One region of the Paenibacillus puldeungensis genome, then DNA from elsewhere that is predicted to be linked to it. Evidence: predicted binding sites of a transcription regulator. Region 1 holds the regulator's gene; each other region holds the start of a gene.

What was found. Region 1 encodes Rex, which represses fermentation and respiration genes when NADH is low (regulators of the CRP and FNR family bind a similar motif). Its sites were predicted from a motif close to TTGTGAAATATTTCACAA; they were not measured.
Region 2: a site for Rex is predicted at 1,904-1,921, ahead of nirB (nitrite reductase large subunit NirB). Genes of this name have one in related genera too.
Region 3: a site for Rex is predicted at 1,089-1,106, ahead of hydE ([FeFe] hydrogenase H-cluster radical SAM maturase HydE). Genes of this name have one in related genera too.
Region 4: a site for Rex is predicted at 2,228-2,245, ahead of adhE (bifunctional acetaldehyde-CoA/alcohol dehydrogenase). Genes of this name have one in related genera too.

Annotation. Positions count from the first base shown of each region.
Region 1 covers NZ_JBHTLM010000020.1:30,523-34,246, reverse strand. The annotation lists gene ACFQ3W_RS21050 (cell wall elongation regulator TseB-like domain-containing protein) at 1-308, opposite strand, end outside; gene ACFQ3W_RS21045 (amidohydrolase) at 381-1,679, opposite strand; gene ACFQ3W_RS21040 (redox-sensing transcriptional repressor Rex) at 1,669-2,346, opposite strand; gene dinG (ATP-dependent DNA helicase DinG) at 2,356-3,724, opposite strand, start outside.
Region 2 covers NZ_JBHTLM010000004.1:202,957-206,680, reverse strand. The annotation lists gene nirB (nitrite reductase large subunit NirB) at 1-1,779, opposite strand, end outside; gene ACFQ3W_RS07830 (hypothetical protein) at 2,006-2,728, opposite strand; gene ACFQ3W_RS07825 (FAD-dependent oxidoreductase) at 2,860-3,426, opposite strand; gene ACFQ3W_RS07820 (winged helix-turn-helix transcriptional regulator) at 3,490-3,724, opposite strand, start outside.
Region 3 covers NZ_JBHTLM010000028.1:2,251-5,974, forward strand. The annotation lists gene ACFQ3W_RS23725 (HU family DNA-binding protein) at 1-69, shown strand, start outside; gene ACFQ3W_RS23730 (RNA-binding S4 domain-containing protein) at 69-350, shown strand; gene hydE ([FeFe] hydrogenase H-cluster radical SAM maturase HydE) at 1,383-2,450, shown strand; gene ACFQ3W_RS23740 (2-oxoacid:acceptor oxidoreductase family protein) at 2,505-3,497, shown strand; gene ACFQ3W_RS23745 (thiamine pyrophosphate-dependent enzyme) at 3,518-3,724, shown strand, end outside.
Region 4 covers NZ_JBHTLM010000004.1:208,229-211,952, reverse strand. The annotation lists gene adhE (bifunctional acetaldehyde-CoA/alcohol dehydrogenase) at 1-2,085, opposite strand, end outside; gene ACFQ3W_RS07850 (Crp/Fnr family transcriptional regulator) at 2,562-3,278, shown strand; gene ACFQ3W_RS07845 (formate/nitrite transporter family protein) at 3,433-3,724, opposite strand, start outside.

The DNA.
Region 1 (3,724 bases):
CGAACCTGATCCTCCGAAACGCCTTCCGATAACAGCCGTACTTCCGGTGCATGATCTTTTCTCAACCAGACCATCATATCTCGGCCAGATTCGTCCTTGCCCTTGACGACCCAGCACACTTCATCCCATACCGACTTCCATACTTGATCGCTTTCCACCAGACCCGACTCCTGCTTTGCCTGCTGAATGGCTGCCGACTCACCATTCCAATAATCCTGATTAACGTAAATATAAAAGCGGTGAAGTCCAAAGAGCACGAGCAGCAGGATCAGGAGGGAGAGCAGGAGCCATTTGGTTCTCTTTCTCAACCTTCTCTTCCTTTCTCCGAAGTAGGCAGTCGAACCCGCCAGATTGAAGCTGCGGATACTGCCAACTGTAATCTAGCGAGCTAGCAGACCTTCAAATGCTGCCTGAGCCTCGAAGCGAACCTTCTCTTCATCCAGCGTGAGGCAGGCCCCGTGTTTAACCACCTGCTTGCCGTTAATCCATACATGCTCGACATCCTTCGGACCAGCGGAATAAACGACATGGGAAATGTAGTCCGTTTTCGGCAGAAAATGAGCTTGCTCCGTATTCAGCGCGATGAAATCCGCCTTCATCCCAGCAGCCAGCCTGCCTGTGTTTTGCATGAAGAGCGATTTCGCTCCATACTCCGTTCCCATTTTGAGAGCTTCTAATGCTGGAACTGCGGTAGGATCGCCGGAAACACCCTTATGAATCAGAGCAGCCAACCTGATCTCCTCAAACATGTCGAGATTGTTGTTGCTCGCAGCGCCATCCGTGCCCAGTGAAACAACGACCCCTTTGCTTAATAGCTCCGGAACACGAGCCACACCGCTGGCCAGTTTCAGGTTGCTACCCGGATTATGCGAGACGGCAACATGATGTGCAGCTAACACGTAAATTTCCTCGTCCGTCAAATGCACGGCGTGCGCCAGCAAAGTTGGACGCGAGAACATCCCAAGTTTGCGCAGATGCTCTACAGGCCGAGCCCCATAGTCCTTGACATTCTGCTCTACTTCCGCAAGCGTCTCCGACATATGCGTATGCATTGGAAGATCCAGATCATGTGCCACCTGAACAAATTTCTCGATGTAGTCAGGCGGGCAGGTGTAAGGAGCGTGCGGCGAGATCATAGTCGTGATCCGTCCATCCGCTTTACCGTGCCAATCGCGGGCGAAACGGATAGCCTCCTGCAGCTTCTGATCCTGAACTTCAGGAGGACAAAGGCCGATCACCCCTCGCGTCAATACGGCGCGAATCCCCGATTCTTCAACGACCTTAGCCACTTGGTCCATATGGTCATACATGTCGAGGAACGTCGTTGTTCCGCCTTTGAGCATTTCCAGTACGGACAATGCTGTTCCGGCATAAACATCTGCCCCCGTAAACTTGGCTTCCATCGGCCACATCTTTTCCTGCAGCCAATTTTGAAGCACCATATCATCTCCGTATCCACGAAGAAGAGACATCGCCGCATGGCCATGCGTATTTACGAGCCCAGGCAGGAACAGCAATCCTTTGCCATCAAATGTTTCGGCCCCTTCTACGCCTTCCGGGCGCTGTTCACCAATGTAAGTGATCGTATCCCCTTCCACAAGCATATATCCGCGAACGATGGTACAATCTTCCTTTAACACGGCAAACGTACCATTCTTAATCAACCACTTACGACTCATAACTTACCGGTTCCTTTCCATCCTCCAAATAATAAGCCAAGCTTAACAAATCCGTTGTAAAGTCAGCCGCATGGATTCGAACTTCCGGCGGAACCTTTAATACCGTCGGTGCAAAATTCAAGATAGCTCTAATTCCAGCCTCAACCAATTGATCAGCAACGCGTTGAGCCTCAAAATCCGGGACTGTAATAATTCCGATGCGGATGTTATTAGCCTTGACCATGTCGCCTAGATCATCGATGGGCTGAATCGTAATATTGTTAATTTGCTTGCCGATCTTCTCAGGCGAAGCGTCAAAAACGGCCACGATCTTCATGTTATCTTTTAAGTATGCATTATAGTTAGATAGTGCTTGACCAAGATTACCAGCACCCACCAAAGCAACATTGATTTGCTGGTCTAAATTCAAAATTTCTTGAATTTTCTCGATCAGATAAGCGACATCGTATCCAATGCCTTTTCGCCCGAAATCGCCGAAATAAGCGAGATCCTTACGAATTTGCGCCGGATTGAGGTCCAGCTTCTGGCCAAGTTCTTGCGAAGAAACCGTAGGTACCTCGCGGCGGCTCAGTTCATTCAGAAAACGCAGGTATACCGGCAATCTGCGAACGACAGCATCCGAAATTTTTTCTGATTTCATACTTTGTTTCCCCCTATTCTGGCGCAAGATTGAGGACTATGATTGTTCCTCAGGATTCAACCATTCCGATATGCGTGGAACCATTTGACCAAGCGGCATATGCTCCATCTTCGGACCTGGCAAAGAGTATAGAAAATATTTTCCGTAATATGATTCCAAGATGCGCGTATCATACACGATCACGATTCCCCGATCCTGTGAGGTACGGACGAGTCGTCCAAATCCTTGCTTAAAACGAATGACAGCCTGAGGCACTGACAGCTTCATAAAAGGATTTTTCTTCTCCTTCTGCAGCCGTTCGCTCTTTGCCTCCACAAGTGGATGATTCGGCGGCTGAAAAGGTAGACGTACAATCGCTAAGCTCGTTAAAGCCTCACCGGGAATATCTACTCCTTCCCAGAAGCTGCTCGTTCCGAGCAATACCGAAGCATCCTGTCCCTGAAACCGACGGGTCAGCTTCGTACGGCTGCCGCTGTCCATGCCTTGTCCTATGACGGTGATCCCTTCCGCGGACAGCAGCTCCTTTAGTGGGTCGTAAACCTGGCGGAGCATGCGGTAAGACGTAAACAGTACGAGCATGCGTCCCTTCGTGGCGATGGCTGTATCCGCCAACGACCGAACCAGCGTGGTGACGAAGTGATCATCACCAACGCTTCCTTTGACGCTAGGAAAATCCCTCGGAATGACCAGCAATGCCTGATCCCGGTAGTTAAACGGTGACGGCAGCATCGAGGTGATCAACCGATCCTCGGAGGCCGCTTCCTGCAGCCCCAATTGCTCGATCATGTACTGAAACGATTTGTCAACCGATAAAGTTGCCGAGGTCATGACCACGCTTTTCTTACTGTCGAAAAAATACTCCTTCAGTTGGGCGCTCACATCAATGGGAACAGCATACATTTGCAAAGACCGGCTGCGATAGTTTCCGTTACCCTCCATCCAATAGACGGTATCTTCGCCATCTAATTTCATGAAGAAGCGCAACGCCTCGCGTTCGGTTCCCAAGTCCTTAAGCAAACCGCTGATGTCGGTCAGCAAGCTTTCCGATCCGATATCGTCCTGCTCTTCCCTGATTTGACTGAGCAGGCGTTCTCCTTTGCGCAGCACGTCCCCAAGCGAGACATAAATTTGGTTCTCCAGCGCAGCCAGCGTGTCCCAATCCTTCGGCTTCTTATGCGGCAGCAGCCGAAAAACGAATTGACCAGGATCTCCAGGCGCAGCATCACTGCGTTCCGGCATAAGCGTGAACAGCAACTCGTTTAGCTTGTCCCAGGTCTCTTTCACATCTACAAGCGTAGGATAAAAGCTGTCAATAACGGAGCACCACTCAGCCGACTTTTCGTTTACCGAGCTTTGCAACTGGATACGCAAATTCGGAAACTGGCCTGTCTTACTATCTTTGAAT
Region 2 (3,724 bases), on a different contig from region 1:
CTTCACATCATATTTCAGTGACACATCGGCGATTTTCTTCAAATCCTCCGGTGTCGTCACGCCGCCATACATCCGGGGAACCACCGTATAGGTCCCGTCCTTCTGAATGTTAGCGCCCATCCGCTCGTTGACGAAACGCGATTCCTTCTCATCCTCATACGTATCCGGGTTCAGCATGCCGAGATAGTAGTTGATCGCCGGACGGCATTTCGAGCAGCCCTCAGGCTGGTTCCACCCGAGCACGTTCATAACCTCTTTTGTCGTCTGCAAACCTTTCGCCTTGATCTCAGCTACGATCTCGTCCCGACTCAGCGTCGTACAGCCGCAAATGCCCTGTTTCGCCGCCGAAGTAAAGCCATCGCCGAGTACGTATTGCAAAATTTGTTCAACTACAGGCTTACATCCGCCACAGGATCGGGTAGCACCCGTACAAGCCTTGATCTCATCGACGGTCGTCAAGCCCTGATTCGTAATGACGTCTACGATCGTTCCTTTAGTGACGCCGTTACAGCCGCATACAATTTCTTCATCCGACATCGTTTCTACCGATTTCGTCTTTTTCTCACCGCTGCCGCAGCAGCCTCCTCCCATTAAGGAAGCATGCAGTTCATCCGTCATTTCGGCGTTTTGCTTGATCAGCTTCTGCAGCTCGGCTGAGTCATCGATGTCGCCAAACAATACGGCGCCAATCAGAGCGTTGTCTTTTAGCAATATTTTTTTATAGGTACGTTTCCATTCATCTTTGCTCGAAATGACCGTATGCTCCGGCCCGTCGATGAATTCCCCGGTGGAGAACACGTCTACCCCGGAAATTTTCAGCTTGGTCGAAACGACCGAACCTGCATATGGCGCAGTTTCCACACCACTGATATGCTTCGCCATAACGATCCCTTGCTCAAAGAGCGGGGCTACGAGTCCATAACAGATACCTCGATGCTCAGTACACTCCCCAACCGAATACACGCCCTCCATTGAGGTTTGCAAATAATCGTTCACGACGATCCCTCGACCTGTTTCGATGCCGCTCGCTTTCGCCACGGCTATGTTCGGCTTAATCCCAACAGCCATGACGACAAATTCCGCTTCCAGCTCAGTGCCATCGGCAAACTGAAGTCCACTAACACGTTTGTCCCCCAGCAGTTCTGTCGTTTGAGCGCCCATTTTGAATTTAATGCCCTGACGCTCTAGCTCCGACTTAAGCATTAAAGCCGCTTGATGGTCGAGTTGACGCTCCATTAAATCCTCCATCAAGTGCACGACGGTAACTTCCATGCCTAGTTGCACAAGACCCTTTGCAGCTTCTAAGCCCAACAAACCACCGCCAATTACAGCAGCTTTGCGGTAAGTTTTCGCCGCTTCCAGCATTTGATGACAGTCTGCGATATCGCGGAAGCCGACGACTCCTTCTTTATCGCTGCCGGGAATCGGCAGTATAAAGGAATTGGAGCCGGTTGCAATCAATATTTTGTCATAAGGTACCCGCAGCCCGTTCTCGGCCACGACTTCCTTGGTCTCTTCCTCAATCCGCACAACGGTTGTGCCTGTGTGAAGTGTAATTCCGTTATCCCGGTACCAGTTCAAATCGTTCAGGATGATGTCATCCATCGTTTTACTGCCTTCAAGAACATAGGAAAGCATAATCCGATTGTAGTTCGGATGAGGTTCGCTCCCAAACACTGTAATATCGAATTTCGAAGTCAGCTTCAAAATTTGTTCAACCGCACTGATTCCCGCCATCCCATTGCCGATCACTACTAATTTTTCTCTATCTGTTCCCATGTTTAGAATTGCCTCCTCCATAATAGGACTGTTAGGACTGCTTTAGTCACCCTAGTGCAACAACCTTTTATGTCGAAAGTATACATTTCAAATTGAAGGTACTTTGTGATTCCATTCACTTTAAATGTGAAACTTATCACAATAAATTGTCATAATTATTTCATGAAACTTATTGAAAAAATCCGCCCCCCCTTTTACAGGAGATGCGGATTTACTTAACATCCTTTTATTTATTGACCAGCATTAACTCTACACCGTCTTGCGGTTTCAGTCTCATATCCATCCCGCCATCTATCAGCTGCTTCCGGTTCACCTTCAGCGTCCATTTCTCTGATTGTTCCGGGACATACCCGTTGACGGAAACAATGAGCGTATTGTTAACATTAAATTTCACGACGCCACTTCGTTTCAGCAAGTCACGGACCGTCGTATTATCCTCATATTTGTTGACATAAATACGTCTTAGCCCAGGCTTGGAGCTTCCCCCATTGATGCTAAGAAGCAGCGAGGCCTGCTGTGGAATCGTTGCGTAGCTGCCCACCGTTTTAACATATACGAAAATGACATCGCCTGCTTGAAGCGGGTTGTCCCATGCTGAGGGAGGAAGGTCCTTATCATTCAGCCTAACTCCCCATTCCAACGTGGAGTCGAGCGAAACGTCACCGACCGAAAGAATGGATTTCCTGTCCTCTGAAAACTGGACAATTCCGCTGCTTTCCAAGGCCTGACGCAAAATGATGCCTTTCATATAATCGAAATGGAGGCTTCGTGTCACATCAGGAATATATGTACTGCCGTCAATGTTGAGCGTAATGGTTGGCGGCTGTTTTTCAGTCTTCACCGTTTCCGGGAGGGCGGGTTTTTCAATCGTTCGGTCCGGAGCGCAGGCTGCTGCAAATAGAGCTAACAGGGCTGCTAAGCAAATGATCCATCGTACTCTTCTACGCATCCGAGTGCACCGCCTTTCTAACAAACAGGGAATTCTTCCCCCACTACCATTTTTCCAATATTAACATATTTCATTCAGCAAAAGGAGGCCTCTCTAGAGAGACCTCCATGACTTACCTATACAAATCACAACTATTTAAGTACGTCATGATCGACATAGCGTTCGCCGTTCAGTTCACTGATTAATTCTATAGCAACTTTAGCACCGTCTCCGGCTGTAATAATTGTATGAACACTGACGCCGGCGACCGTTCCTGCGGCCCAAATCCGTGGAATGTTCGTTCGTCCGTTACCATCCGTAGCGATGACTGTCTTGATTCGAGGCTCACGGCCTTCCTTCAATTCAATTCCGGTAGCGTTTGCAAGTTCTGTGATTGCTCCAGTCGCGAGGATAATATGGGATGCTTCATAGCTGCGGCCGGATTCCGTCTTCACCGTAACTTTCGATCCGCCGTTGGTGTCGATAACCGTTACTTTTTCTTCAATAAATTTAGCTCCGAATTTTTCCGCTTGTTCCCGACCAATTTTCAATAAATCCGGTCCCGAAATGTCCTTAGCGCCATAATGGTTCTCTATCCATGCCCGCTTCGTCATGCTGGCATTGCTGTCCAGAACAAGGGTTTCCTTTCCCGCCTTGGCCAGAAACAATGCTGCGCTAGCTCCTGCTGGCCCTGCTCCGATTACAATGATTTCAGCCACAAGTACACCCACTTTCGATTTTTTTATTCATGCCGTCTCCGTCCCCGAAAACGGCACGTCCCTTTACTTAATCCATTGCTCGGCCCAGAATTGAACCTGCTCCATTACCGGACGAAGTGCACGACCTTTGTCGGTCAGTTCATATTCGATCCGGACCGGAGTCTCAGGATAAACGTGGCGGATTAAAACACCTTCACATTCCAAGTCCTTCATCCGCTCGGATAACATTTTATCGCTCATGGAAGGAATCTGATTGGATATATCCTTGAATCGCTTCGGTCCACTCATCAATGTTTGA
Region 3 (3,724 bases), on a different contig from region 1:
ATCGAAATCCCTGCATCCAATGTTCCTGCATTCAAAGCGGGCAACAAACTTAAAGAAGCTGTAAAATAATGCGTCTTGATAAATTCCTGAAGGTGTCACGGTTGATCAAGCGGCGCACGGTTGCCAAGGATGTCTCCGAGCAAGGTAGAGTCCTGATTAACGGGCGTGAATCCAAACCGAGCAGTACGGTCAAGGTAGGCGATGAAATCACGGTACAATTCGGCCAGAAGCTGGTCACGGTCCGTGTCGAACGCCTGGCCGAGACGACTCGGAAGGAAGAAGCTGGTACCCTGTATACCTTGGTGAAGGAAGAGCCGATCGCGAAGGATACTGGACTGGATTGGTCCTAAGAAGCGAGAGACTACGAGCATGTCCCGATTGTCGGGACATGCTTTTTGCTTTTATATAAACTGTGATGAAGTGGTGCCCTTTTTTTCGATGTGAATATGGCCGATATCGGGTAGTGCCACCTTAGCACTAGGAAGTAATTGTATTTGGTGCATCTATTTTTTCACTTTTTGATGAGTAAGAGAAAGTAGATGCAAAAAGTGCAGCTAAATGGGCGGAAATGATCAGGAAACCGGACAAAGCCCTGCTTTAAATGTACGTTTTGCAACTAAATCGGAATAAGGAGAGAGAAACGTCAGAATAGATGTACTATTTGCATCTACTGCATATATGCCGTTCGTGCAAGTCAACGGGGTTACCAGTGTTTTGATTACGTTTTCAGTGCGATGCGACCTGCTTCAGCTGCCCATCTTTGTCGTATTTCCTCTCATATATCTCATCTGTACAGTTATAGTTATGAGAGATGAAGAAACAGGTTTCTCAGAAAAAAGTTAGGATATCCCAAATACCCCCTACCCAAATTAATAAATCATGGTAATATAGAGGTACATAACCTCGTTGCTGTTACAACGTATGTCACCTGTGTTGACAGCATGATTTTACCCGAATAATATATTGTTATTTTTCGGCCTCTAAGATCACACCTCTGATTTACTCATCTTTTTTTAAACCCTACTCCAAGATTGTTGAACGTTTCCAGCAGAACGGCACTTAAAGGAAGGCGCTTTTGAGTGATATTTTAGTGAAATTTTTCACAATAAAATCGAAGTTATCTTTATCAGGCTTTCAACATTCAAACATTCAGTTCTTAAGTGGTTATGCATCATAGCTATAATCATGGCGAAGGATCTTTTCATTAATGGAAAGTTAGTGAAATAATTCACGTAATTAGCATAGATATTATGTACCAGACGTTGTTATTTCACATAGTCTATAAGTGAAAATATTCACAATTAGCAAAACGTTACACCTGGCAGCCTGTATCTGTACAATCATTAGTTTCACTTATATAGACAAAAAGGGACGGATCGCGGATGAAACAGTTTATTCACAAACTGTATGCCCGGGGAGAGTTATCCAAAGATGAGATTGTCTATTTTCTGCAGCATCTCGATCCCGAGTCAAGAAACGAGCTTTTTCGGTTTTCTCATAAAAGACGCCTGCAAAAATACGGGGACAAGGTCTATTTGCGAGGTCTGATCGAGTTCTCAAGCTTCTGCAGGCAGGATTGCCTGTACTGTGGGCTTCGCGCAAGCAACCGGGATGCTGAGCGCTACAGGCTAAACCCCGAGCAGATTCTGGAGTGTTGCCGCGAAGGGTATAGGCTCGGGTTTCGCACGTTCGTCCTCCAAAGCGGTGAGGACTTCTGGTATACGGAGGATATGCTTACCCACCTCGTTCAGGCCATTAAAGCGGAGTTTCCGCATTCGGCAGTGACCTTGTCGATCGGCGAGCGGGGCGAGGACACGTATAGAAGACTTTATGCAGCGGGAGCAGACCGTTTTTTAATGCGTCATGAAACCGCTTCCCGTGAGTTGTACGAGGCCTTGCACCCGAGTATGTCCTATGATAACCGGCGAACCTGCCTGAGAATGTTGAAGGAGATCGGCTACCAGATAGGTGCCGGCTTTATGGTAGGTTTGCCCGGACAAACCGCAGAGGATTTGGCTGACGATTTACTTTATTTAAAAGCGTTAAACCCGGATATGATCGGCATCGGTCCGTTTATTCCGCATGACCACACTCCGCTGAGATCGGCAAAGCCCGGTACGGTGGGCGATACGTTAGTGATGATCGCACTCGCCCGCTTGTTCGTTCCGGATGCGCTGATTCCGGCGACCACGGCGATAGGCAGCCTTGATGGCGAAGGGAGGGAACTGGCATTGCAAGCCGGAGCCAATGTGGTCATGCCCAATTTATCGCCTGTGAGTGTCCGAAAAAAATACGCTTTATATAACAACAAGATTTGCTTAGGGGAAGAGTCCGCGCAGTGCAGGCACTGCTTGGAGCTGCGCATTCAATCCGCCGGCTTTTCCGTGGATATGGGGAGGGGGGATAGCCTGAAATCGTTGAGACAGCAAACTGCTGGCAGCTTCATTTGAATTGCGAAAATAGTGAAAAAATTCACAAGTAATATAGCAAAGGAGACATAACGAATGAGCATATTGACCAAAAAGAATGAGCTTGGCTTTTTCGAAATCCGCCTGGAGTCGATCGGCGGCATGGGGGCTAACCTGGCCGGCAAAATGCTGGCGGAGTCCGGGGTGCTGGGGCTTGGTTTAAATGGTTCGTGTTTTTCCTCCTATGGTTCCGAAAAGAAGGGTTCGCCAGTAAAAAGCTTTGTCCGATTTTGCGAGCCTGATGTAGATATTCGTGATCACAGCCCGATCGAAGAGCCTAATGTCATCGGACTGTTCCATGAAGCGCTGTACAAAACGGTAAATGTACTAAGCGGACTCAAGCCGGATGGCATTTTGCTGGTGAATTCGACCCGCAGCTTCGAGGAGATTCGGAAGGACTTGAATTTCCCCTATGGAACGCTAGCCGTTATCGACGCGATGGGGATTGCCATCGACGAGCATACCAAGGTGAATACCTCTATGCTTGGCGCTCTTTTCCGGATCTGCGATTTCATGGACCCGGATTCCATGCGTGAAGTCATCCGGCATACGTTCCATAAGAAATACCCGCACTTGGTTGAGCCCAATATACGCACGTTTGACCGGGGATATCAAGAGGTTCGTTTTCAGACCATTGAGGCTCCAAAGGGGGCGACCGGCATCCGCTTTGAACGGCCGCAGCCGCTGCTCGGGTATGAAACCCAGCCGCTTGGCGGGATTATCCGGACCCAAGGCAACAGCGTGCTCAAGGATTTGAGCGGCTCGCGTCAAGGCTTTTTGCCGGAGTTGAATCTGGACACCTGTATTGATTGCGCCAACTGCGACGCGGTTTGCCCGGATCTATGCTTTGTTTGGGAATCCGGGGAGGACAAGAAGGGCCGGCCGCAGATGTTTTTGCGAGGGATCGATTACCAATATTGCAAAGGCTGTCTGAAATGCGTGGAAATCTGCCCGACCGGATCGCTGACCGTGCGTCGTGAAGAGGCGGGATACGCTGATAGCCATCGTGTTGCCCACGTTTTTAACTAACGGAAGGAGGATTTTTCAACATGTCTATTGCGGAAGAAAATGCTAACAAATTAGCGCTGGCCGAGCAGGTAACGGCCTTTGAATCGGGTAATGAGGCGGCAGCCATGGCGGCGACGCAAATCAATTATCATATCATGGGCTATTTCCCGATCACCCCATCGACGGAAATCGCACAAATTTTGGATCAGAAAAAAGCGCAGGGCCTTCATGACATTAAACTCATCGCC
Region 4 (3,724 bases), on a different contig from region 1:
TTCAAGGTATTGGAATACCAATTGAATCGCTTTGATCGCCAGGCCATCGGTGTAGTCGTTAGCCAGTACCGAAACATAAGCTTCGATAGCGTGAGTCAATACGTCCATACCGGTATCGGCAACAGCCGATTTTGGCAAGCTGTATACAAACTCAGGGTCGATGATCGCTACATCCGGCGTCAATTCATAGTCAGCCAAAGGATATTTCGTGTTGCCGTTCAGTTTGTCGGTAATAACCGCAAACGAGGTAACTTCTGAACCTGTACCCGAAGTCGTTGGGATAGCCACGAATTTCGTTTTTTGGCCCAGGCGTGGGTATTTGTAAAGACGTTTACGGATATCCATGAATTTTTGTTTCAGGTTGAAGAAGTCTTCTTCAGGATATTCGTAGAACAGCCACATCCCTTTCGCAGCGTCCATTGCAGAACCGCCACCGAGTGCGATGATGCAGTCTGGCTGGAATTTAGCCATCATTTCCGTACCGCGTTCTACAGTCGTAGTCGATGGATCTGGCTCAACGTCCGAGAAGATTTCGATCGCTACTGGAACTTGACGTTGACGCAGATAGTGCTCAACTCTAGCCACATATCCGAGTTTAACCATCATTGGGTCAGTTACGATAATAACGCGGGAGATGTCCGGCATTTTAGCAAGGTATTGGGTCGAGTTTTTCTCAAAATAAATTTTGCTAGGAACTTTGAACCATTGCATATTCACGGTACGACGATTCACCCTTTTCACGTTGATCAGATTGACAGCCGTTACGTTCGACGAAGTCGAGTTGCGTCCGTACGATCCGCAGCCGAGTGTCAGCGATGGCAGGTTCGTGTTGTAAATGTCACCGATACCGCCTTGCGAAGAAGGTTGGTTCACCAGAATACGGCAAGTTGGCATACTTTCAGAGAATTTTTGGATGATTTCTTCGTTGTCCGAATGGATAACCGAGGAGTGACCCATACCGCCGAATCTAACAACTTCCAGAGCGCGTTCGATACCTTGTTCTGCATTTTTAACTTTGAAGCAAGCCAGAACCGGGCTCAGTTTTTCTGCAGAGAGTGGGAATTTCGGCCCTACGCCGTCGATTTCGGCAACGAGAATTTTCGTGCCGGCCGGTACGTCGATACCGCACATTTCAGCGATTTTCGTAGCAGGTTGGCCTACGATCGCAGGGTTAACTGCACATTTATCAGCAACGATTGCCCCAGCAGTCAATTTTGCAGCTTCTTCTTTATTTACAAAGTAGCAGCCATTAGCAATCATTTTCTTTTTCACTTGGTCAAAGACAGGTTCTTCAATAATTACCGCTTGCTCGGAAGCGCAGATCATACCGTTGTCAAACGTTTTGGAGAGAATCAAATCGTTGACAGCTTGATCCAGGTTAGCACTCTTTTCAATGAAGCAAGGTACGTTACCAGGACCTACGCCGAGAGCCGGTTTGCCGCAGCTGTATGCTGCTTTAACCATTGCGGAACCACCAGTTGCAAGAATACAAGCTACATCAGGGTGGTTCATCAGTCCGTTCGTGCGATCCATCGAAGGATTTTCGATCCATTGGATGCAGTCAGCAGGTGCTCCGTGCTTCACGGCTGCTTCGAGCAAAATTTTAGCGGCTTCCGTACTACAAGCTTGTGCGGATGGATGGAAACCGAAAATAATCGGGTTACGAGTTTTAATGGCAATCAGAGATTTGAAGATCGTGGTGGACGTTGGGTTCGTTACCGGAGTAATACCCATAATAATTCCGACAGGTTCAGCGATTTTTTGGAAGCTATCAAAATCGTTATCTTCAATTACGCCTACCGTTTTGTCATACTTAATGCTGTGCCAGATGTATTCGGTCGCAAACATGTTCTTGATAATCTTATCTTCGTACACGCCGCGTCCAGTTTCTTCAACAGCCAGTTTTGCAAGATGCATGTGTTTGTCGAGTCCAGCCAAAGCCATCGCTTGCACAATCTTATCGATTTGCTCCTGATCCATGCTCATAAATGCTTCAGAAGCTTTCTTAGCTTTGTCAATCAGAGTTTGAATGTAGTCCTGTGCATTCGGCTGAGCTTTTGTCGCCACTTCGTTCTTAACGGCCATCTCTCTCATCCTCCTAAGTATTTAAGGGAACAACCATGGTGCTAGATAATTGATAGTGAAAAATTTCACTTGGCTTTTTTCCCTTAGGAAGCTTGTTGCTTCTCTTTATGGTTTGATCATATCACATAGATCACGGTTTGTATAGTGAAATTTTTCACGTACTATAAAATTATTGAAAGTTTTCACTTGCCATGAGTGACTTTTCATATATACTTTACATATTAGGACTTTTTACATTACATATTTGAACTTGTTTGGGACTTGGGACTTTTATCAGAAGTGGCAAACCGTCCCAATTTTCGAAATTTCCGCTGGGTGTCTAATACCGTAGTTTGGGGTATAATAAAGTGAATTTAGTCACAATGTTAAAATTTCGACACTTTTTTAGTCTTTACGGCTCCCAAAAATCGCTTTAAACGTTATATAATTAATTTAAAATTTTCAGAAAAATTTGGAGTACAAAGGGGAAATCCATAATGAGCGAAATAATCAATGCCACCCTGCCCCGCGGCAACACCAGCTGTTTCACAGAGCAAAATTTTAATCGCCTTCTCGTCACAATGAAAGACAAAGCTTATCCCGAGGGGACGCACTTGTTCTGGGAAGGTGATTTTTCCGATAAACTGTTTTTTATTAAACGCGGACGTGTAAAATTAACGAAATCGACAGATGAAGGCAAGGAATTGATCCTTTATATGTATGGGCGTGGGGATATGGTTGGGCAAGCCGATCCATTCTTCAGCACCAAGCATAGCTTTACTGCCGAAGTGATCGAGGATAGTGAGATTGGCGTTATCGAGCAAAAAGACTTGGAAATCATGATCTGTCAGCACTGTGATTTTGCGATTGACTTCATGAAATGGATGGGCATTCATCACCGCTTGACCCAAACGAAGTTTCGTGACCTGATGATGTATGGGAAACCGGGCGCACTCTGCTCGACGCTCATTCGTCTTAGCAATACGTACGGCGAGCAGCATGGAGACACGATTTTGATCAACAAAAAAATCACCCATACCGATTTATCCAATATGATCGGAGCAACCCGCGAAAGCGTCAACCGGATGCTCAGCGATCTGCGTAAAAAAGACGCTCTTGAATACGAAAACGGTATGATCGTGATCAAAGATCTCGTTATGCTGCAGGATATTTGCCACTGCGAGCTGTGTCCAAACGAAATTTGCCGGATCTAATCCAAACGGATCCGGTAATCCCACTCAACCTGAGGAGTCTGCCTCAGGTTATTTGTTTTGTGCTGAAGTTGCAAAACGAAAAGTGCGAGCTGCAGAGGTGAAAATCGCCTTTGCAAACTCGCACTTTTTTAGTGTCCTTATTTTACCTAATGAGCTATGACTTTTTGCGTACCGGCGAAATGAACCAGTAAGCCATCCCTACAAATACGGCTCCCCCGATAATGTTACCCAGAGTAACCGGAATCATGTTGTGCAGCCAACCGCCTAATGTAATCGTATCCGGGTGGTTAGGTAATAATAAAGACACACTGAGCAGTGTCATATTAGCTACGCTATGCTCATATCCGCTTGCGATAAAGGCATACAAGCACCACCAAATCAGCACGAGCTTGGCGATGTCTTCTTTAGCCCGGTTCGCCATCCACAGGGCAAGACACACGAGCCAG